One region of the Pseudomonas cichorii genome, then DNA from elsewhere that is predicted to be linked to it. Evidence: predicted binding sites of a transcription regulator. Region 1 holds the regulator's gene; each other region holds the start of a gene.
The links. The regulator FliA, encoded in region 1, starts transcription of late flagellar genes. The targets are predictions, from matches to a motif close to CTAAAGTTTNNNNNNNNNNNGCCGNTAA.
Positions count from the first base shown of each region.

Region 2: the regulator FliA is predicted to act here: its motif matches at 2,661-2,688, upstream of KGD89_RS08355 (methyl-accepting chemotaxis protein).
Region 3: the regulator FliA is predicted to act here: its motif matches at 3,391-3,418, upstream of motA (flagellar motor stator protein MotA).

Region 1 is NZ_CP074349.1:3,964,171-3,970,059, reverse strand. It holds gene flhF (flagellar biosynthesis protein FlhF) at 1-657, shown strand, start outside; gene fleN (flagellar synthesis regulator FleN) at 773-1,606, shown strand; gene fliA (RNA polymerase sigma factor FliA) at 1,603-2,343, shown strand; gene KGD89_RS16505 (chemotaxis response regulator CheY) at 2,601-2,975, shown strand; gene KGD89_RS16500 (protein phosphatase CheZ) at 2,995-3,780, shown strand; gene KGD89_RS16495 (chemotaxis protein CheA) at 3,814-5,889, shown strand, end outside.
Region 2 is NZ_CP074349.1:1,876,010-1,881,898, reverse strand. It holds gene acnA (aconitate hydratase AcnA) at 1-1,745, shown strand, start outside; gene KGD89_RS08360 (CPBP family intramembrane glutamic endopeptidase) at 1,825-2,616, shown strand; gene KGD89_RS08355 (methyl-accepting chemotaxis protein) at 2,725-4,290, shown strand; gene KGD89_RS08350 (hypothetical protein) at 4,368-5,045, opposite strand; gene KGD89_RS08345 (hypothetical protein) at 5,610-5,889, shown strand, end outside.
Region 3 is NZ_CP074349.1:595,217-601,105, reverse strand. It holds gene orn (oligoribonuclease) at 1-266, opposite strand, end outside; gene rsgA (small ribosomal subunit biogenesis GTPase RsgA) at 374-1,405, shown strand; gene motB (flagellar motor protein MotB) at 1,461-2,477, opposite strand; gene motA (flagellar motor stator protein MotA) at 2,481-3,332, opposite strand; gene KGD89_RS02660 (HDOD domain-containing protein) at 3,533-5,068, shown strand; gene KGD89_RS25910 (rhodanese-like domain-containing protein) at 5,113-5,889, shown strand, end outside.

The sequences.
Region 1 (5,889 bases):
ATCGCCATGGTCGGCCCTGCCGGCATGGGCAAGACCACGACCCTCGCCAAGCTGGCAGCCCGTTATGTGCTCAAGTACGGCCCGCAGAACATTGCACTGGTCAGCATGGACAGTTTCCGTATCGGCGCTCAGGAGCAGCTCAAGACTCTGGGCCGTATCCTCAATGTGCCGGTGACCCATGTCGATCCTGGCCAGTCCCTGGCTCAGGCCCTGGACCCGCTGCTACGCAAGCGTGTGGTGCTGATCGATACCGCTGGCCTGCAGGCCAGTGATCCGGCCCTGCGCATGCAGCTCGAAAGTCTGGCAGGTCGCGGCATCCGTGCACGCAACTACCTGGTGCTGGCGACGACCAGCCAGAAGCAGGTACTGACGGCGGCCTATCACAGTTACAAACGTTGCGGTCTGGCAGGTTGCATCCTGACCAAACTTGATGAAACCGCAAGCCTCGGCGAAGTGTTGAGCCTTGCAATCGGCCATGAGTTACCCGTTGCTTACTTGACGGATGGGCCGCGTATTCCTGATGACCTGCATCTGCCGCGCCGTCACCAGTTGGTGAGTCGTGCAGTGAGTGTGCAAATGCAGGATGAGCCGAGCGAGGAAGCGATGGCTGATATGTTTGCCGACCTCTATCACACCCCTGGCAAGAGAGTGGGTTAAGTGATGGGTATTACTGGAATGTCCCTGCATCAATGGTCTGCCAGGCATTGTTCGTTCGCGAACATGCAGCCCGTAATGTGGTTTCGGTCTACGCAAGACAAGGTAAAGAAATAACATGGGCAGCATGCATCCCGTACAGGTTATCGCAGTGACCGGTGGCAAAGGTGGCGTCGGTAAGACTAACGTGTCAGTGAATCTCTCACTGGCTCTGGCCGAGCTCGGTCGGCGCGTCATGCTGCTGGATGCCGACCTTGGCCTGGCCAACGTCGATGTTCTGCTGGGGCTGACACCCAAACGCACGCTGGCGGATGTCATCGAGGGTCGTTGTGACTTGCGCGATGTCCTGTTGCAGGGCCCGGGCGGTGTTCGCATCGTGCCTGCGGCTTCCGGCACCCAGAGCATGGTTCACCTGTCGCCAGCCCAGCATGCCGGTCTGATCCAGGCCTTCAGCGAGATTGGCGACAACCTCGACGTGCTGGTGATCGACACGGCTGCCGGTATCGGCGAATCGGTAGTCAGCTTCGTGCGCGCTGCGCAGGAAGTGCTGCTGGTGGTCTGCGACGAACCCACCTCGATCACTGACGCCTACGCACTTATCAAATTGCTCAACCGCGACTACGGCATGAACCGTTTTCGCGTTCTGGCCAACATGGCCCAGAGCCCTCAGGAAGGGCGCAACCTGTTCGCCAAACTGACGAAAGTGACTGACCGTTTCCTGGATGTGGCCCTGCAGTACGTCGGTGCCGTGCCTTACGACGAATGTGTTCGCAAGGCGGTGCAGAAGCAGCGCGCTGTCTACGAGGCGTTTCCACGCTCCAAATGTGCGCTGGCTTTCAAGGCCATTGCCCAGAAGGTTGACACCTGGCCGTTGCCGGCCAACCCGCGTGGTCATCTGGAGTTCTTCGTCGAACGACTTGTCCACCAGACCAGTGCGGGGCCTGTTCAATGACAGCGAGCGGCTTTCAAATGTACAGCAAGGCTTCCAGAAATTCGCAATACGAACTCATCGAGCGTTACGCGCCGCTGGTCAAGCGTATTGCCTACCACTTGCTGGCGCGTCTGCCTGCCAGTGTTCAGGTGGAAGACCTGATCCAGGCCGGCATGATCGGTCTGCTGGAAGTGTCTACCAAATATGACTCCACCAAGGGTGCGAGTTTTGAAACCTATGCCGGTATCCGTATTCGTGGCGCCATGCTCGATGAAGTGCGCAAGGGTGACTGGGCTCCACGCTCGGTACACCGTAATACGCGCATGGTCAGTGACGCAATTCGCGCAATTGAAGCAAAAACCGGTCGTGACGCTAAAGATCACGAGGTTGCTGCCGAACTCCAGTTAAGTCTCGATGATTATTATGGGATTTTGAATGATACCTTAGGCAGCCGCCTCTTCAGCTTCGACGACCTCTTGCAGGACGGCGATCATGAAGGGCTGCATGAGGATGGTGCAAGCGGCTCGCTCGAACCGTCGCGAGACCTGGAAGATGAGCGTTTCCAGGCAGCGCTGGCAGATGCAATTGCCAATTTGCCGGAGCGTGAGCGGCTGGTATTGGCGCTGTACTACGACGAAGAACTGAACCTCAAGGAAATCGGTGAAGTGCTTGGGGTCAGCGAGTCGCGGGTCAGTCAGTTACACAGCCAGTGCGCAGCTCGTTTGCGGGGGCGTTTGGGGGAGTGGCGAGCGCGTTGATGGCAATTTGTGACTTATCCAGGTCACAGGTTGTCGCAAGCCGGCTGTGCAGAGCGTTACGTGGTATCAGGATAGACAGGGCAGGAGCCTGTTCAGACAGAGCCTATGGCCTGCAGGTTCAGGTTGGTGCTCTGTTGTTTTGCCAAGCCCGTCGTCGTTTCGTACAGCCGGGGGTGTGCTGTGCCAGTATTGAGTGAACAGCGTGTTCAGGTGCTGAATGCGTTAAAGACTGCTTGGAGGTCGAATTGGACAAGAACATGAAAATCCTCATCGTTGATGACTTTTCAACGATGCGGCGGATCATAAAAAACCTGTTGCGTGACCTGGGGTTCACCAACACATCCGAAGCGGACGACGGCATCACTGCCTTGCCGATGCTTCAAAGTGGTTCCTTTGACTTTCTGGTGACTGACTGGAACATGCCTGGCATGACCGGTATCGATCTGTTGCGTCAGGTTCGCCTGGATGATCGTCTCAAAAGCCTGCCCGTGCTGATGGTGACTGCTGAAGCCAAGCGTGAGCAGATTATCGAAGCTGCCCAGGCCGGTGTGAACGGTTACGTCGTCAAGCCGTTCACAGCCCAAGTGCTGCAAGAGAAGATCGAAAAGATCTTTGAACGCGTCAACAGCTGATGCATGCCGCGAGGGCGCTATGGACAACAACGATTCACTGGGTGACTTCGAGTCAACCCTGAAGAAACACGCGCAGGAGCTGGTTGCCAGCCTTGAAAAAGGCCGCTTCGGTGATGCCGTGCAATTGATCCATGAGCTCAACCAGGCTCGTGACCGTGGCCTGTATCAGGAAGTCGGCAAGCTGACTCGCGAACTGCATAGTGCGATCGTCAATTTTCATATTGACCCGAACATGCCGCAAGCCGAAGAAGTGTCCCAGATCACTGATGCCGCCGATCGTCTGTCGTATGTTGTGAGACTGACCGAGAATGCGGCCAACCGCACGATGGATCTGGTCGAGCAGAGCACGCCGCTGATGAACGGCTTGAGTGATGATGCCAAGTCGCTGAGCGCTGACTGGGGTCGTTTCATGCGTCGCGAGATCGGCGCTGAAGAGTTTCGCGACCTGGCCAAGCGTGTTGACGGTTTTCTGTCACGTACAGAGACAGAAGCTCATACCGTTGCCAGCCATCTCAATGACATTCTGCTGGCCCAGGATTATCAGGATCTGACCGGTCAGGTGATCAAGCGCGTTACGCAGCTGGTCACTGAAGTCGAAAGCAATCTGCTCAAACTGGTCCTCATGGCCAGTCATGTCGACCGCTTTGCGGGTATCGAACATGACGAAAAAGCGATCCTTGCTGAAAAAGATCCTAAAAAACATATCACGCAGGGTGAAGGTCCGCAGATTCATGCCGATAAACGTGAAGACGTCGTATCCGGACAGGATGATGTAGACGATCTGCTATCGAGCCTTGGCTTCTAGGTCTGTTGACGGTTAATTTTAGGGAGCACCCCAATGAGCTTCGGCGCCGATGAAGAGATCCTTCAGGATTTTCTGGTAGAGGCCGGCGAAATTCTGGAGCAGTTGTCTGAACAGTTGGTCGAGCTGGAAAGCCGACCAGATGATGCGGATCTGCTCAATGCAATTTTTCGCGGTTTTCACACTGTAAAAGGGGGCGCCGGCTTCCTCCAGCTCCATGAGCTGGTGGAGTGCTGCCACATCGCCGAAAACGTGTTCGACATCCTTCGCAAGGGGGAGCGCCGCGTTGACGCCGAATTGATGGACGTGGTCCTTGAAGCTCTGGATACAGTCAACAGCATGTTCGGTCAGGTGCGCGAGCGGACCGACCTTACGCCTGCGACTCCAGAACTGCTGGCTGCGCTGTCGCGTCTTGCCGAGCCCGAGTCGGCTCAGCAGGCTGAGGCCGCTGCACCGCCACCACCTCCTGTTGTCGAGGCGGCTCCTGTAGAGCCCGCTGCAAGCGACGACATCACTGACGCCGAGTTCGAGCATCTGCTCGATACCATGAGCGCGGCCAAGGCCGATGCAGCGCCTGCTGCGGCGGCACAGGCTCCTGCGGCGGCCAGCGATGAAATCACCGATCAGGAATTCGAATCGCTGCTCGACCAGTTGCATGGCAAGGGCCAGTTTGCGCCTGATGCCGTCGCGGCTCCTGCGCCTGCTCCCGTAGCGGCTGCTCCGAGCAGTGGCGCTGCACCTGCCAGCGATGAAATCACTGACGACGAATTTGAAGCCTTGCTCGATCAGTTGCATGGCAAGGGCTCGTTCGATGCCAGTGTCGTTGCAGCTCCGGTTGCAGCAGCGGCTGCCCCGGCACCTGCCAAGGCTGCCGCGCCTGCTGCCAAGGCGGCCAGTGATGAAATCACCGATCACGAGTTCGAGAGCCTGCTGGATGAGCTGCATGGCAAAGGCAAGTTCGAGCCTCAAGCCGTTGCCGCCAATGTGGCAGCAGCTGCGCCTCCACCGCCACCTGCAGCAGTAGCCAAACCGGCTGCCGCTGCGGCACCTGCGGCCAAACCGGCAGCGCCTGCTGCGGCCCCGGCCCCGGCTCGCGCACCTGCTGCTGGCGGCGCGGGTGAAAAGCCTGTGGCCTCTGAAGCGGAAACTACCGTACGGGTCGATACTGCGCGTCTGGACGAGATCATGAACATGGTCGGCGAACTGGTGCTGGTGCGTAACCGTCTGGTTCGCCTGGGTCTCAACAGTGGCGATGAAGCCATGTCCAAGGCCGTATCGAACCTGGATGTGGTCACCGCCGACCTGCAGACCGCGGTGATGAAGACCCGGATGCAGCCGATCAAGAAAGTCTTCGGCCGCTTCCCGCGACTGGTTCGCGACCTGGCGCGTCAGCTCAAGAAGGAAATCAACCTGGAGCTGGTCGGTGAAGAAACCGACCTGGACAAGAACCTCGTAGAGGCGCTTGCCGACCCGTTGGTCCACTTGGTGCGCAACGCGGTAGACCACGGTATCGAAATGCCTGAAGAACGTGAAGCTTCTGGCAAGTCACGTGGCGGGCGAGTGGTTCTTTCCGCCGAGCAGGAGGGTGACCATATCCTGCTGTCGATTTCCGATGACGGCAAAGGCATGGATCCCAACGTTCTGCGTGCTATCGCTGTGAAGCGTGGCGTGATGGACAAGGATGCTGCCGACCGCCTGAGCGATACCGATTGCTACAACCTGATCTTCGCACCGGGCTTCTCGACCAAATCCGAGATTTCCGACATCTCCGGACGCGGCGTGGGCATGGACGTGGTGAAAACCAAGATTGCCCAGCTCAACGGTACGATCAACATCTACTCCACCAAGGGCCAGGGCTCCAAGATTGTCATCAAGGTGCCTCTGACTCTGGCAATCATGCCGACCCTGATGGTCATGTTGGGCAACCAGGCTTTTGCCTTCCCGTTGGTCAACGTGAACGAAATCTTCCATCTGGACCTGTCGACCACCAACGTCGTCGATGGCCAGGAAGTCGTGATCGTTCGTGACAAGGCCCTGCCACTGTTCTATCTCAAGCGCTGGCTGATCAGTTCTGCCGCCCATGAAGAACAGCATGAAGGCCATGTGGTGATC
Region 2 (5,889 bases), 2.1 Mb from region 1:
ATACCACGGTGAAACTGGTGGAAGCCTATTGCAAGGCCCAGGGTCTTTGGCGACTGCCGGGCAAGGAACCGGTGTTCACCGACAGCCTGGAGCTGGACATGGGTACTGTGCAAGCCAGTCTGGCCGGACCGAAACGTCCACAGGATCGAGTCGATCTGCCCGCCGTCCCACAGGCCTTCGATGATTTTCTCGGCCTGCAGGTCAAGCCTGCCCGCACTGAAGAAGGTCGCCTGGAAAGCGAAGGCGGTGGTGGCGTAGCGGTGGGCAATGCCGGGCAGGTCAGTGGTGAGGCCGAGTATGAGCACGATGGCCAGACTCACCGGCTGAAAAATGGCGCAGTGGTCATCGCCGCCATTACCTCCTGCACCAACACCTCCAACCCCAGCGTCATGATGGCTGCCGGGCTGGTGGCGAAAAAGGCCGTGGAAAAAGGCCTGAAGCGCAAACCATGGGTGAAAAGCTCTCTGGCTCCCGGCTCCAAGGTGGTCACCGACTACTACAAGGCTGCGGGCCTGACCCAATATCTGGACGCGCTGGGCTTCGATCTGGTGGGCTATGGCTGCACCACGTGCATCGGTAACTCCGGGCCGCTGCTGGCGCCCATCGAAAACGCCATCCAGAACGCGGACCTCACCGTGGCCTCGGTATTGTCCGGCAACCGCAATTTCGAGGGCCGGGTTCACCCACTGGTAAAGACCAACTGGCTGGCATCGCCACCTCTGGTCGTGGCCTATGCCCTGGCGGGTACAGTGCGTATCGATATCAGTAGCGAACCCCTGGGTGAAGGCTCGGACGGCAAACCGGTCTACCTGCGTGATATCTGGCCCAGCCAGCAGGAAATCGCCAAAGCCGTGCAAAGCGTCAATACCGGCATGTTCCACAAGGAATACGCCGAGGTCTTCGCCGGTGACGAGCAGTGGCAGGCCATCGAAGTACCGCAGGCAGCCACTTATGTCTGGCAGCAGGACTCTACCTATATCCAGCATCCACCGTTCTTTGCCGACATCGCAGGTCCCTTGCCGGTGATCGAGGATATTCAAGGCGCGCGGATTCTGGCATTGCTGGGGGACTCGGTGACCACCGACCATATTTCTCCGGCAGGCAATATCAAGACTGACAGCCCGGCAGGACGCTACTTGCGCGATCAGGGTGTAGAGCCCAAGGACTTCAACTCCTACGGATCACGCCGTGGCAATCATGAAGTGATGATGCGCGGCACCTTTGCCAATATCCGCATCCGCAACGAAATGCTGGGCGGCGAGGAAGGCGGCAATACCCTGCATGTGCCCAGCGGCGAAAAACTGGCTATCTATGACGCCGCCATGCGCTATCAGGCAGAGGGCACGCCACTGGTGATTATTGCAGGCCAGGAATATGGCACCGGTTCAAGCCGCGACTGGGCCGCAAAGGGCACCAACCTGCTGGGCGTAAAAGCCGTTATCGCCGAAAGTTTCGAGCGGATCCATCGCTCCAATCTGGTCGGCATGGGTGTCTTGCCCCTGCAGTTCAAGAATGGCCAGAACCGCAAATCCCTGAACCTCACTGGCAAGGAGACAATGGAAGTCAACGGGCTGACCGATGCCGAGGTGCGACCTGGCATGAGCCTGACGCTCAAGATCACCCGTGAAGACGGCAGCAAGGAAGACTTGGAGGTACTGTGCCGGATCGACACGCTCAACGAAGTGGAGTACTTCAAATCAGGAGGGATTCTGCATTATGTGTTGAGGCAGTTGATTGCGTCGTGAGGGTGATTCGCGAATGAATTCGCTCCTACCGGGCGGTATAACGCCATAGAATCTCCGCTTTTGCTTCAGGAGATTCTCCATGGCCCCAGAGTACCGGGTGTTTTTCTGTCTGCTCGGCCTCGGGTACGCCATTGCGCTGTTCTACGGCCAGCTTCAGTGGCCGGCTGCCTTGGCAGTCGGCCTGCTGCTGATCGCGGGATTTTGTATCAGGCAGTCGGGCCACAGGTGGGTCCGCGGGCTCGGGCATGGCGCGTTCATTGTCACGGGCCTTGCCCTGGCCGCTCATCTGTTGCCCGGTTTCAACAGCGCCAAAGTGTTCGACGCGGTTCGCTTCAGTCCTGAAGCGGCGCCCTTCTCCATGTCCCTGAATCTGGATAAGCCGCTGATTGGTTTCTGGGTGCTGTTGTTCTGCCCATGGATCCTGACGTCAGTGGCCCTTGCACGCTCAATGAAAGTGGCGGCCCTGAGCCTGATCGCAACTACCGTACTGTGCATGGCCACCGCAGTTGCCCTTGGCGTCACCGGCTGGGCGGCGAAATGGCCGGAGCATGGCACGCTCTGGTTACTGAACAATCTGTTACTGGTGACAATCACCGAAGAATTGTTCTTCCGTGCCTATCTGCAAGGCGCACTGCAACAAATCTTTAACAAAACATGGCTGGGCAGCACGCTTGCCATCGGTATCGCTGCCATACTGTTCGGGCTCGCCCATTTCGGCTCGGGATGGCAATGGGTATTGCTCGCGAGTCTGGCCGGTGTGGGTTATGGCATTGCCTATCGTTTCGGTGGCCTGCAAGCCGCCGTCATCAGCCACTTCGGGTTGAACCTGATTCATTTCGGGCTGTTCACCTATCCGATGCTGGATCGATAAGCATTGATACATGGCAATGATTCTCTGCTGATTTACCTGCAAAGCTCAATTTACAGACTCGTTTGCCGATAACTCTCCGAAGCCTATTGGATCGAAGGACCGAAAGCCATGCGTAACAACCAGCCAGTCACTCAACGTGAACGGACATTCCCTGCTGAACAGCGGTTGATTTCCACCACCGATACCAAAGGTGTGATCACCTACTGCAACGAGATCTTCCAGGAAGTCTCGGGGTTCAGTCACGATGAGTTGATCAAGGCGCCGCATAATCTGGTTCGCCACCCGGATGTCCCCTCCGCCGTTTTCGAGCACATGTGGACCACTCTGAAAAGTGGCCAGCCGTGGATGGGCATCGTCAAGAACCGCTGCAAGAATGGCGATCATTACTGGGTCAACGCCTATGTGACGCCGATGTTCGAGAACAGGCAGGTGGTGGGTTTCGAGTCCGTGCGTGTCAAACCGACCGCCGAGCAGATCAAGCGCGCCGAAGCGCTGTACGCACGTATCAACAAGGGCAAGTCGGCCATTCCGGGTCGCGACAAATGGCTGCCGGTGCTGCAGGACTGGCTGCCGTTCATCCTGGTCAGCCAGTTGAGCTTCATGATCGGCGCCTGGCTCAACTCCCACTGGGGCTTCATTCTCGCCGCGGCATTGTCTGTGCCGCTGGGCCTGCTGGGCCTGACCTGGCAGCAGCGTGGCATCAAACGCCTGTTGCGCCTGGCCGAACAGACCACTTCGGACCCGCTGATCGCGCAGATGTACACCGACAGCCGAGGCCCGCAAGCGCGTCTGGAAATGTCGATCCTCAGCCAGGAAGCGCGGATGAAAACCTGCCTGACCCGCCTGCAGGACACCGCCGAACACCTGAACACCCAGGCACGCAAATCCAACTCGTTGGCCAATGCCAGCTCTTCAGGGCTTGAGCGCCAACGGGTCGAAACCGAACAAGTGGCAACCGCCATCAACCAGATGGCTACCACCACTCAACAAGTCGCCAGCCACGTCCAGCGCGCGGCCGATGCCAGCCAGCAGGCCAACCAGTTGACCCGCCGTGGCCGGGATATCGCTGGCGAAACCCGCGAGGCGATTCAGCGCCTGTCCACTTCCGTGGGCGAAACCGGTCTGACCGTCACCCAACTGGCCAAGGACAGCGATGAAATCGGTGGCGTGGTAGACGTGATCAAAGGCATCGCCGACCAGACCAACCTGCTGGCCCTCAACGCTGCCATCGAGGCTGCACGCGCCGGAGAGATGGGTCGTGGCTTTGCCGTGGTTGCCGATGAAGTGCGTCAACTGGCACAGCGCACCACGGAGTCCACCGGACAGATCCATGGCCTGATCGCCAAACTGCAACAGACGGCCAACAATGCCGTGCAGACCATGAACTCCGGCCACCGTCAGGCCGAGGAAGGCGTTGCGCGGGTGCTGGAAGCAGACGAGGCATTGGTGGGCATCAGCGAAGCGGTCGCCAACATCACCGAGATGGCCACCCAGATCGCTACCGCCACAGAGCAGCAAAGCTCGGTCGCCGAAGAGATCAGCCGCAACATCTCCACCATTGCCGAGCTGGCCGACCAGACCTCCGATGAGGCCCATCGCTCGGCAGTGCTCAGCTCCGAGCTGACCGATACGGCCAACTCGCAATACTCGCTGGTTGAGCGCTTCAATCGTTAAGCCCGCACGGCAACAGACAAGCCCCGGTCAATGCTGATTGACCGGGGCTTTTTTACGAAGATTGAAACAGTGCGACCTTATTTCACTTTGCGGGAAAGGTCATCGAGGGAGCGCTTCACATTACTCAACTCACTCTGCTGACTGCTGAGATCGCGCTTGAGGCTGGACAGCTCACTTGAGCTGGAGCTGCTACTTGACCCAGAGCTACGCTTCAAGTCATTCACCTGCCCCTCAAGCCTGGCCACGTCGCGCCCCTGCTCATCGACCTTGCTCTTGAGGCTGGACAGTTCACTGGAGCTGGAGCTGCTACTTGATCCTGAACTACGTTTCAAGTCATTCACCTGCCCCTCAAACTTATCGATGCTGCGACTCTGCTCATCAACTTTGCGTTTGAGAGTGGAAATTTCGCTATCACTGGAGCTACTGCTTGAAGCAGAAGTCTTGCTATTGCGCTTGAGTTCTTCAATGGCCTTGGCCTGCTCCTCGACAATCTTCTTCAAACTTTCCAGTTCACGGGTATTACTGTTCGTGCCCGTCCTTATCTCCTGAATATTACCCACTGTAAAATCCGAATTACGCAAGGCAGTTCCTCTTCCGTAATCGGTAAAGCTGGTCACGATATTATCGGTACTGCTGGCACGGGAAGGATTGATCTCAACCGCTGCGTTGGCCTGTGAAAACGCCAGGCCGGTAATCAATAAAGCAAGAACGCGAACACGGGAAACAGCACGAGGGATTTTGAAGAAACCAGCCATGATCCAAGTTCCATGCGAGATGCCGAAGTGGCACATTGATATGATTCTGTTTTCTTCAAAGAGTTCGCTGCATGCCCAACTATTTTTTCATACTCCCGGCCACGACCGGCATACGAAACCCTTGAGTCTGAGCGCCTGAAGCAACCTGAGCCTTGTGCCGCCCCTCAAAAACCACACGCATTCAAGCATTGAAACGAGGAGCATAAATTCATTTGAATTTACAGCCATAAAATATTTTAGAAGGGCTTTTCTGATAGAGATGTATGTAGTTTCCATGCATCTTAAAAAGCGATCAAAATTCACAATAACCCTCTAATTGCAATCGCAACTTATTTCAAATAATTTCAAGCATGCGCTTTCTTGAAGCCACACGTCACTCTCTATTACGCGCCACTACCGGCGCCCCGTCTGCTCTGAAACTTTATTTGTAACAGCACATCATCAAAGACCCTACTCCGGCATCAACCAGGCCACCCGTTTGACCAAATTTCTGCCTGTATTTTTAATGGCCATACACCACAGCGACCTTATCCCGAACATTAAAACTTTCATACAGGCACCCCCATGGACAAACCGACTCAAGACGACATACTGCCCCCCACCCATAAAACAACAGCCTTGCCGGGACAACCTGATATATCGTCCAGCCTCAAGGCACCGATAGTGCCGGGCATCAATACGGATGCGATTACCTGCGAACAGATTCATGCCGGTATATCCATTCATATCCCCTACTCGCCCCTGATGCAGCGTGAAGACCTCCTCGTCTTCCACTGGGGCCTGCATCAATCCTCAACGCCACTGCTTCATCCTTTGGGTAGCAGCACGGTCGTGCGGATCCTGT
Region 3 (5,889 bases), 2.6 Mb from region 1:
AGGGTCTGAGCCTCGGCTTCAGCCATGCTGATGGTGCTTTCGCGAACCCGCTGGGTCAGGCCCGAGCCGCCATGTTGACGGGTATTCCACTCGTCCATCCCGGCCAGCGTTTCGTCGCTCTGGTGAATGGCGATCACCGGCCCTTCGGCCAGCGTATTGAGCTCACTGTCGGTGATGATCGTGGCCATTTCGATGATGACATCGGTGTCCGGGTCCAGGCCGGTCATTTCCAGATCGATCCAGATCAGGTTTTGCTTGTTCTGCATGTGACGACTCCTTGGCTAGGCTTCGCAGTTTAGCTCACCCCGGCGTGCTAGACTCCGCCGGATTCAATGTACGACCCAATCATTCGCTTCATCAACTCGGAACACCCATGGCCAAACGCCAACTCAATCGCCGCCAGAACTGGCGCATCGAAAAGATCCAGGGCGAACGCGCCGCCCGCGCTGCAAAACGCGAGACGCAGGCTCTGGAAACCCTGGAGGGCGGCGACCTCGGCCCCGAGCAGACCGGGCTTGTGATCGCTCACTTCGGTGTGCAGGTTGAAGTCGAAGCCCAGGACGGCGAACAGCGTGGTCAGGTTTTCCGCTGCCACTTGCGCGCCAACCTGCCAGCGCTGGTTACCGGCGACCAGGTGGTCTGGCGTGCAGGCAACCAGGGCATTGGCGTTATCGTTGCGCAACTGCCCCGCACCACCGAACTCTGTCGCCCGGACACCCGCGGCCAGCTCAAGCCGGTAGCAGCCAACGTCGACCTGATCGTGATTGTCTTCGCGCCGATGCCCGAGCCTCACGCCAACCTGATCGACCGCTATCTGGTTGCCGCCGAACACGCCGGCATTCACCCGTTGCTGCTGCTCAACAAGGCCGATCTGATCGACGAGCAGAACGCTCCGGCGCTCAACGCCCTGCTGGCGGTGTACCGCACACTGGGTTATCCGGTCATGGAAGTGTCGGCACATCATGGCGATGGCATGCAACAGTTGCAGAACCGCCTCGATGGCCATATCAGCGTATTCGTGGGCCAGTCGGGCGTGGGCAAGTCTTCGCTGGTCAACAGCCTGCTGCCGGAAGTCGAGACACGTGTCGGCCCGCTGTCGGAGCTGTCCGGCCAGGGCACGCACACCACGACCACTGCCCGCCTGTTCCACTTCCCCCGTGGCGGCGACCTGATCGACTCACCGGGTATACGCGAATTCGGCCTGGGCCATGTCAGCCGTGCCGATGTGGAAGCCGGTTTCATCGAGTTCAACGACCTGATCGGCACCTGCCGCTTCCGTGACTGCAAGCATGACCGTGAACCGGGCTGTGCCTTGCTCAAGGCTCTGGAAGATGGCCGGGTTCAGCAGCAGCGCATGAACAGTTATCGCTCGATCATCGCCAGTCTGCCGCAAGACAGTTACTGAAACGCACACAAAAGCGCCGCGATGATCGCGGCGCTTTTGTATCGGTTGTCATCACTCAGTTTTTGGCGGGTTCAGCCCGCAACTGGCCTTCCTCGAAGATATTCAGCTTTTGCCGAATCTCGTGAGGCTGGGCATAGGCCTGCGGATCGACCGGCACCGTAGTGGACGCTCCCGGAGCCCCTGGCGCTGCCGGAGCAGGCTGAGTCTGCGGCGCACCACCGGTATTCTGATCACCCTCGATACGCTGCTGGGCCTTTTTGGTCAACACGACGATATCGATACGACGGTTTACCGGATTGAACGGATGCTCACGGTCATACAACGACGAAGAAGCATACCCGACCACCCGGGCGACCTGCGAATCAGGGTAACCGCCTGCCACCAGCGCACGACGTGCAGCGTTGGCGCGGTTTGCCGACAGTTCCCAGTTACCGAACTCACCGCTACCCACATAAGGTTTGGCGTCGGTGTGGCCGCTGATGCTGGTCTTGTTCGGCACCGTGCGAATGGTGTCGGCCATGGCCAACAGAATGTCCTCGAAGTACGGTTTCAGACGGGCGCTGCCGGAGTCGAACATGGGCCGGTTATCTGCGTCCATGATCTGGATCCGCAGGCCATCCTGAGTGATCTCGAACAGGATCTGATCCTTGAACTTCAGCAGTTGCGGGTTCTCTTCAACCTTGTTCTGCAGTTCCTGCAACAGCATCTCAAGACGCTCCTGCTCGACCTGCTCAGCCTTGGATTCAGAGGTATCCGACTCGATAGGCACGGTATCCGGGGACGGCGTGGTCTTGACCTCGGGGTTGAGGGTCTGGTTAGGCGACATCTCGGGCGAGCCGCCCAGATCGATCACATAGGGCGAGCCACTGTCAGTGAAGCCGACCGGGTCCTTGAAGTAACCTGCGACCGCGATCAACTGCTCGGGTGTGGCAGCAGACAACAGCCACAGCACCAGGAAGAACGCCATCATCGCTGTCGCAAAGTCAGCAAAGGCAATCTTCCAGGCGCCACCGTGGTGTCCGCCACCAAAGCGCTTTACGCGCTTGATGATTATCGGCTGATTATTTTCCATGACTTAACGACCGCGAACCGCTTGTTCCAGCTCACTGAAGCTGGGCCGATGCGCCGGATACAGAACCTTGCGACCGAACTCCACGGCCAGTGAAGGTGGCATGCCGGAAGCCGAAGCCACCAGGGAAGCCTTGATGCATTCGTAGACGTTCATCTCTTCCTTGGCATCGTGAGCCAGGGAAGTGGCCAGCGGGCCGAAGAAGCCGTAGGCCGCCAGAATACCGAAGAAGGTACCTACCAGGGCCGCACCTACGTGCATACCGATAGCGGCCTTGTCGCCGGAACCCAGGGAAGCCATGGTGATCACGATACCCAGTACCGCTGCCACGATACCGAAACCGGGCATACCGTCGGCAATACCGGTAACGGCGTGGGAAGGATGCTCAAGCTCTTCCTTCATGCTCAACAACTCCATGTCGAACAGGCCTTCGAGTTCATGGGGCGCCATGTTGCCCGACGACATGATCCGCAGGTAATCGCAGATATAGGCCGTCATGCGTGCATCCTTGAGCACGCCAGGGTACTTGGCGAAGATCGGGCTGGAAGCCGGCTCCTCGATATCCCCTTCAATCGCCATCATGCCTTCGCGGCGGCTCTTGTTGAGGATCTCGTAGACCAGACCCAGCACTTCCAGATAGTAGGCGTGAGTAAAACGCGTACCGAACATCTGCAAGGACTTCTTGAAGACGTGCATGGTCATATAGCCAGGGTTGGCCTGGAGGAATGCACCCAGGGCTGCACCACCGATAATCAGCACTTCATAGGGCTGAAACAGCGCTGCGACCTGGCCGTGGGATAGAACGTATCCGCCGAGCACGCTCGCGAAAACGACGATGATGCCGATAATTTTAGCCATAGGTAGAAAATACTTATCGAGTCGGGTTCAGGGGCAAGTGCGGAAACTCTTGTTCTACGTATCGGCCTCCTTGGTCCAGACTATAGTCAGTTATTGTGAAAAACCAGTTCGACCCTAGAACAAAGGCTTGAAAACAGCTGTCCAGCCCTGAAGAATCGCAGCCTGCGCTGCATAAAAAAATCAGCTGTAAAGGCCTTCCAATGTCGACCGCAAGCTCTGTGAAGCACTCGATACCCAAGACCCTCGATGCCTGGATCAAGCATCTGGACGCCGTGGACTTGCCTATCCCCTCGGTGAACCACAATCATGTTCGCGACGCGCTGAAAGACAGCCGCCGCTCGCTGCGCGACATCGCCGACATGATGCAGGAAAGCCCGGAGCTGGTATTGAGCGTGCTGCGTGAAGCCAACCATAAAAGCCATGGCATGGTGGAACCGGCGGAAAGCCTGGAGATTGCAATCAACCGACTGGGGCTGGCCCGCACCGAAATACTGCTCGGTCGCCTGCCTGCCAAGGACCCCAAGGACATACCGGCCGCTTTCCGCCAGTTGATCCTTATCAGCCAGCATGCCACGCAACAGGCCAATGGGCTGTTCGCCAGTCGCCTCGCCCGTCTGTGGCAGGACATCCATCTGGGCAGCCTGTTGTTTCTGTCGCCGCTGTGGCCCATGGCACTCGCGCACCCCAAGCTTCTGGAGGACTGGGAAGTGCGGGTCATTCACAAGGGCGAGTCCAGCAGCGTGGTCGAGAAAGAGCTGTTCGGCGTCAGCCTGCTGGAGCTGTGCCTGGCGCTGGCCGAGTTCTGGCGTCTGCCGGTCTGGGTCACCCGCGGCTATAAAGTGCTGATCAACGAGCGACGCGAGCTGGTCAAGGCCCTGCACATCGCCCGTGAGGATCAAGACCCGTTGCGCCAGCAGCAACTCATGGATGCCGACCCGAACCTGCGTCGCTGGCTGAATCAGCCAGCCAATACCGTGCTGCTGGGCAATGGCCTGGCGCTGTCGGCCCAACAGGCTTGGAACAGCCCGCATTGCCTGCGCTGGGAGCGGCTCGCCAGCCTTTATCTGCAACAGCCACTGGCGGAAGTCCAGCAACAGGCTCACCAGAACGCCGCCAACAGCGCTCGCATCCATGCCGAAACAGATTTGTGGCATCCGGCCGAATCCCTGATCTGGCCCTGGGATGCCCGACGCATCAGACGCGACAACGATGTCGCCCCCCCGCCCTCCGCCGACGCCCTGCAACAGTGGCGCAAGCAGTGCGCCGAATTGCTGGTAGAACCCACGCCGTTCATCAATTCCATGCACCTGACCACGACCGCTCGCGATGCTTTGGTGGCCTGCGGTATGGAGCGGGTCATGCTGCTGATGGCGGACAAGACGGCCAGCGTAGTACGCGTGCATCTGGCCGGCGGGCTGCCACCAGAAGTTTCGGGGCTCCAATTCTCTATAAAGGAAAGTACGGTCCTGCAGCGCCTGCTGACCCAACCAACCCAACTGCGCATCACCCCCACCAACCATGCACAATTTGCGGCGCTGCTGCCTGCTGCCCTGAAAGGCATCTTCAAGGGCGAGCACTGGCTGATCCGCTCACTGGGCAACAACGGCAGGGTCCTGCTGCTGGTGGTCGCGGATCAGGGTGGAGGTCCATTGTCGGAAATATCCGTTCAGGCATTCGGAAAAACCGCGCAATGTATTGAGCGATCACTGGCTATCTTTAGCCAACGCAAAGCCTGAGGCCTGGCGTACAATTCGCACTTCCCCTTTATCGGAGGCTGCAAATGTCCGTCTTCACTGGTTTGCCGTTGGTCATCGAGCCACAAGATCTGCTTGAGCGCCTTGACGCCCCGCAACTGATCCTCGTCGATCTGACCAGCAGCGCCCGTTACGAGGCTGGTCATATCCGCGGCGCCCGCTTCGTCGATCCCAAGCGTACCCAACTGGGCCAGCCACCTGCGCCAGGCCTGCTGCCGGCCCATGGGGATCTCGAAAGACTGTTCAGCGAACTCGGCCACAATCCGGACGCCGTCTATGTGGTCTATGACGACGAAGGCGGCGGCTGGGCCGGACGTTTCATATGGCTGCTGGATGTCATCGGCCACACTGGCTACCACTATCTGGATGGCGGCGTGCTGGCATGGGAAGCGCAATCCTTGCCGCTGACCACCGATGTTCCGGCTGCTGCGACCACTCCTGTGGCCCTCACCCTGCATGGCGAGCCCACCGCGACCCGCGAATATGTGCAGTCGCGCCTCGGTGCTGCCGATCTGGCGATCTGGGATGCACGTGGGCCGACCGAATATTCAGGGGAAAAGGTTGTGGCAGCCCGAGGCGGTCATATTCCTGGCGCAGTCAACTTTGAGTGGACTGCCGGCATGGACAAGACCCGCAACCTGCGTATCCGCCAGGACATGCCGCAGATCCTGGAAAACCTGGGCATCACTCCCGACAAGGAAGTGATCACCCACTGCCAGACCCACCACCGCTCCGGCTTCACTTATCTGGTGGCCAAGGCTCTCGGCTATCCACGAGTCAAGGCTTACGCCGGGTCATGGGGT